2 linked regions of the Gluconacetobacter diazotrophicus PA1 5 genome follow. The protein of the gene in region 2 interacts with the protein of the main gene of each other region in a pairwise test. Links are inferred from orthologs where the notes say so. Each region holds a gene or a part of one and is shown on either strand. Other genes may lie near its edges.

The links. The genes of interacting proteins can lie anywhere in the genome.
Region 1: the proteins of rpsL (region 2) and rimP interact in binary tests that used the Escherichia coli proteins (3 or more experiments, as listed by UniProt). The link is inferred for Gluconacetobacter diazotrophicus PA1 5 from one-to-one orthologs.

Annotation. Positions count from the first base shown.
Region 1 is NC_010125.1:1,362,825-1,365,794, forward strand. What follows is about bases 32-2,970. They hold rimP (ribosome maturation factor RimP), read left to right. Parts: upstream 32-1,158; coding sequence 1,159-1,782; downstream 1,783-2,970. Other genes in these bases: GDI_RS06455 (AAA family ATPase), read right to left, coding at 32-352; GDI_RS06460 (hypothetical protein), read right to left, coding at 349-948; nusA (transcription termination factor NusA), read left to right, coding at 1,801-2,970. Outside these bases: more of GDI_RS06455, read right to left, coding at 1-31.
Region 2 is NC_010125.1:3,500,545-3,503,350, reverse strand. It holds rpsL (30S ribosomal protein S12), read left to right. Parts: upstream 1-1,120; coding sequence 1,121-1,492; downstream 1,493-2,806. Other genes in the region: tuf (elongation factor Tu), read left to right, coding at 2,079-2,806; rpsG (30S ribosomal protein S7), read left to right, coding at 1,508-1,984; rpoC (DNA-directed RNA polymerase subunit beta'), read left to right, coding at 1-650. UniProt on the Escherichia coli protein: With S4 and S5 plays an important role in translational accuracy. Interacts with and stabilizes bases of the 16S rRNA that are involved in tRNA selection in the A site and with the mRNA backbone.

The DNA.
Region 1 (2,970 bases), 2.1 Mb from region 2 along the record:
CCGCCAGTTCCTCGGCGTCGATGACCGTTTCCTTCTGCTCGCGCGCCATCATTTCTTCCAGCGCGGTGCGGTTGGTCAGCCTGGCCAGTACATCCATCATCCACCCCCGTCGGCGTCGCAGCCCCTTGCGCGCCAGCCGTTCGGCGCGGGTCTCGAACATCAGACCCGCCAGGACCAGCAGGCTGCTCCCGGCCGTCAGCACGGGAAAGGCCGGCGCACACCATTCCATGAAATGTGTCAGACTGGCGAGAGAAAGATGCAGCGACGCCGCCGCCTGCAAGCTCGCCAGGATCAGGAAAATGACCATCATCACCGGCATCAGCCGGTTCAGGGCGGGCAGAAGAGCCTTCATTGGACGATCACATCCAGAACAAGCATCTCGTCCCGATGGATAATGGGCAGCGGCGTCGGCCCCAGGACGGTGATGGCCCCGGGCGCCAGCCCGGCGACGCCGGGATCGGAGACGGGGACGATATCGACTTCGCCGGAAATGCGGATGGGCAGCAGGACGGTGCGCGGCTGCGCGGTCAGCGGCACGGTCTGCGTGATGCCGCCCGAGCTGAGGGTGACGACCCCGCCGGTCCCGCCCTGGTCGTAGATCGGCATGCGCACCAGCCGGTATTCGCGCTTGCGGATGCCGGCCAGGATGCGCGCCTGCTGGTCGGGCGTCAGCCCCGACTGCTGCAGCGCGCGCGGCGCATTGTCGGGCGAGATCATGGCGAATTGCTGCGTGCTGTTCAGCACATGGGCGCTTCCGGCGGCGCCTGCCGCGCCATCGGCGCTGATCGCGGGGGCGGGGGCCGGCTGGGCCTGTTCATGGGCCATGCGGGCGCTGAAGCCGGCAATGACGATCACGCCGGCCGCCAGTCCGTACCACAGCGGCCGGGCCTTGCCGGGGCCGGCTTCGTCGGGGGTTGCGCGGGGCTCGGGATCGGGCGTCGGCCTCATTCCGGCATCATGCGTTTGGCCCGTGCCACGGTGCAAGTATCGAAACGGCGATGTGATTGTAATGTAATGTACCGCGCCGCCACGCCGCCCGCGCGCCCGGCGGGGGGATGTACGGGCACCTTGCGAAACCTTCCGTTGTGTCCTATATCGACCTCATTCCTTCATCTTCCGCTTTTTTGGGGGGTGGCCTGACCGGCCGCCTTTTTTGTTTTGGACGCAGACCTTCCCTACCTGACCGGCCTGGACGCCAAGGTGGCCGCCATCGTGGCGCCCGTCCTGGCCGACATGGGATTCGAACTGGTCCGGGTGGCGATCCTGGGCCGGGAAAGCCCGACCGTGCAGATCATGGCCGACCGTGCCGACGGCACGCTGATCGCGATCGAGGATTGCGAGCAGATCAGCCACGCGGTGGGCGCGGTGCTGGATGTCGAGGACCCGCTGCCCGGCGCCTGGACGCTCGAGGTCTCGTCGGCGGGAATCGACCGTCCCCTGACGCGGGCGAAGGACTGGACGCGCTTCGCGGGCCACCTGGCGAAGGCCGAGGTGAATATCCCGATCGACGGCCGCAAGCGGTTTTCCGGCATCCTGCTGGGGGCCGAGGACGGGTTCGGGCGCCTGCGCCTGGAAGACGGGACCGAGGTGGCGCTGCCGCTGTCGGACATGCGCCGCGCGCGGCTGGTCCTGACCGATGAATTGATCGCGGCCAGTGCCCATATGATGCGCGCGCCCGGTGGGGCCCCGGAAGAGGGCGAGGAAGATACTACGGAAGCGGCCCCCGAAGGGGCCGGAAAATCCCCGAAGCCCGGCCGGCGGCCGGCGCGCAAGACTCACTGAGACGTCCTGGAGGCTCTGATGGATACGTCCGTTTCCCGTCCCGAACTGCTGCTGGTGGCCGATGCCGTCGCGCGTGAGAAGGCGATCGACCGGGAGGAGGTTCTGGAGGCGATGGAACAGGCCATCCAGAAGGCCGGCCGCGCCAAGTACGGGCACGAAAAGGATATCCGCGCGACCATCGACCGCAAGACCGGCGACGTCCGCCTGTCCCGCTGGACCGAGGCCGTCGAGGAGGTGGAGAACGAGGAAACCCAGATCCCGCTCCACATCGCCCGCAAGTTCAAGCCCGAGATCCAGCTGGGCGAACATCTGGTCGATCCGCTGCCGCCGATCGATTTCGGCCGCATCGCGGCGCAGACCGCCAAGCAGGTGATCGTCCAGCGCGTGCGCGAATACGAGCGCAAGCGCCAGTATGACGAATTCAAGGACCGCGTGGGCGAGATCGTGAACGGCACGGTCAAGCGCACCGAATACGGAAACCTGATGGTCGAGATCGGCAGTTCCGAGGCGCTGCTGCGCCGGGACGAGCTGATCCCCCGCGAAAGCTTCCGCAATTCGGACCGCGTGCGCGCCTATATCTATGATGTGCGTGACGAGCCGCGCGGGCCGCAGATCTTCCTGTCGCGCACCCATCCCGCCTTCCTGGCGAAGCTGTTCGCTCAGGAAGTGCCGGAAATCTACGACGGCATCATCGAAATCAAGGCCGTCGCCCGCGACCCGGGATCGCGCGCCAAGATGGCGGTGATTTCCCGCGACGCGTCGATCGACCCGGTGGGCGCCTGCGTGGGCATGCGCGGATCGCGCGTCCAGGCGGTGGTGCAGGAACTGCAGGGCGAGAAGATCGACATCATTCCCTGGAGCCCGCAGGCCGCGACCTTCGTGGTCAACGCGCTGGCGCCGGCGGAAGTGACCAAGGTCGTGATGGACGAGGAAGCTGGCCGGGTCGAGGTCGTGGTGCCTGACGAGCAGCTCAGCCTGGCGATCGGCCGGCGCGGGCAGAATGTCCGCCTGGCCAGCCAGCTCACCCGCTGGGACATCGACATCCTGACCGAGGCCGAGGAATCGGAACGCCGGCAGGAAGAATTCCGCCGTCGCAGCGGCCTGTTCGTCGAGGCGCTGGACGTGGACGACGTCATCGCCGGCCTGCTGGTGACCGAAGGCTTCCATTCGATCGAGGAACTGGCCTAT
Region 2 (2,806 bases):
TCGTGAAGAACGACGAGACGGGCGAGGAGACCGACTACCTGATCCCGAAGGGCAAGCACGTGTCGGTTCAGGAAGGCGACTTCGTCCGCGTGGGCGATCCGCTGGTCGACGGTCCGCGCGTGCCGCACGACATCCTGAAGGTCCTGGGCGTCGAGGCCCTGTCGGACTACCTGGTGAACGAAATCCAGGACGTCTATCGACTGCAGGGCGTGAAGATCAACGACAAGCACATCGAGGTGATCGTCCGCCAGATGCTCCAGAAGGTCGAAATCCTGGAGCCCGGCGACACGACCTACCTGATCGGCGAGACGGTGGATCGGATCGAGTTCGAGACCGAGAACACGAAGCGCCTGAACATGGGCGAACGGCCCGCCCAGGCGATGCCCGTGCTCCAGGGCATCACCAAGGCGTCGCTGCAGACCCAGTCCTTCATCTCGGCGGCCTCGTTCCAGGAAACGACGCGCGTCCTGACCGAAGCCGCGACGGCGGGCAAGAAGGACACGCTGAACGGCCTGAAGGAGAACGTGATCGTCGGTCGCCTGATCCCGGCCGGCACGGGCAGTGTGATGAACAAGCTGCGCGCCATCGCCGCCGGCCAGGACCGCCAGCGCCTGGCGCAGGCCCGTCCGGTGGTCAGCAAGGCGGACTGATTCGCCCGCGAATCGCGCAACTTGCGATGGAAACAGGGCCGGGTGGCGACACCCGGCCCTTTTTTTATGGCTGCGGGCCGCTTCCGGCGTGAATCCGGCTGGTCCGAATCGGCAGGATGTGGGATAGGGCAGCGGCGCGGGGGTTCTGCCGTGGCTGCATGACAGATGCGGCGGATCGGCGCGCTCAAACTGGCGGGGATTGGCCGCGAATCTCAAGGTAACACTTGACTCTCGGCCTTCTGCTTCGTAGGTTCCGCGCCCTCGGCTAGCCCCGTCTCGCAGGACGTCGTTGGCCGTCGAATGCAGCATGCAGGCATGCGGTGCCGTAACCCCCAGAGGGTTGCCAAGGCCGGATGTGAATATGATGCCCAGGCGAATGATTCTCATTCGGTGGGATTTTGTTGTGAACGACAGTCGGCAGCCCGATATGCGGTTGGCCGGCCGAAATTTGTAAGGATCGGGAAAGGCGTATGCCGACCATCAACCAGCTGATCGCCAAAGGCCGCGAGCCCGCAGCCAAGCGCAATAAGGTGCCTGCCCTTCAGGGTTGCCCGCAGAAGCGTGGTGTCTGCACCCGCGTCTACACAACCACACCGAAGAAGCCGAACTCGGCCCTGCGTAAGGTTGCCAAGGTGCGTCTGACGAACGGCTATGAGGTCGTCAGCTACATCCCGGGTGAGGGCCACAACCTGCAGGAGCACAGTGTGGTCCTGATCCGCGGCGGTCGCGTCAAGGATCTTCCGGGCGTGCGCTATCACATCCTGCGTGGCGTTCTGGATACCCAGGGTATCGCCAAGCGTCGTCAGCGTCGCTCGCTCTATGGCGCGAAGCGTCCGAAGTAAAAGGAATAACCAGGCATGAGTCGCCGTCACCGCGCAGTGAAGCGCGAGATTCTTCCCGATCCGAAATTTGGTGATGTCGTCATCACGCGCTTCATGAATGCGCTCATGTACGACGGCAAGAAGTCCACCGCCGAAGGCATCGTCTACGGTGCGCTCGAGGTGCTGCGCCGCCGTGGTGGTGCGTCCGCCGATCCCGTCGTGATGTTCCACAGCGCGCTGGACAACGTGAAGCCGGCCGTCGAGGTCCGCTCGCGTCGCGTCGGCGGTGCCACCTACCAGGTGCCCGTCGAAGTCCGGACCGAGCGCCGTCAGGCCCTGGCGATCCGCTGGCTGATCGACGCCTCGCGCAAGCGTGGCGAGAACACGATGCAGGAACGCCTGTCGAACGAGCTTCTGGACGCGGTCAACAACCGTGGGTCCGCCGTCAAGAAGCGCGAAGACACGCATCGCATGGCCGAGGCGAACAAGGCGTTCAGTCATTACCGCTGGTAAGTAGCGCAGGTCCGGTCTAAAGACCGCCACGCTTCCGGTTAGGAACATTTCAACCCGACTCCCGGCCAGGTGGCCGAGGTAACGGAGATAGACGATGGCAAAGGCTAAATTCGAGCGGACGAAGCCGCACTGCAATATCGGCACGATCGGTCACGTCGATCATGGCAAGACGTCGCTGACCGCCGCGATCACTAAGACGCTGGCGAAGACCGGTGGCGCCACCTTCAAGGCGTACGACCAGATCGACGCGGCGCCGGAAGAGCGCGCCCGTGGCATCACGATCTCGACCGCCCACGTCGAGTACGAGACCGCGAAGCGCCACTACGCGCACGTCGACTGCCCCGGTCACGCCGACTACGTGAAGAACATGATCACGGGTGCCGCCCAGATGGACGGTGCGATCCTGGTCGTGTCCGCCGCCGACGGCCCGATGCCGCAGACCCGCGAGCACATCCTGCTGGCCCGCCAGGTCGGCGTCCCGGCCCTGGTCGTGTTCCTGAACAAGGTCGACCAGGTCGACGATCCGGAACTGCTCGAGCTGGTCGAGATGGAAGTGCGCGAGCTGCTGTCCGCGTACCAGTTCCCGGGCGACGATATCCCCATCATCAAGGGTTCGGCCCTGGTGACGCTGGAAGACGGTGACCCGGAAGTCGGCGAGAACCGCGTGCGCGACCTGATGGATGCGGTCGATGCCTACATCCCGCAGCCGGAGCGTCCGGTCGACCGTCCGTTCCTGATGCCGATCGAAGACGTGTTCTCGATCTCGGGCCGCGGCACCGTGGTGACCGGCCGTGTCGAGCGTGGCGTGGTGAACGTCGGTGA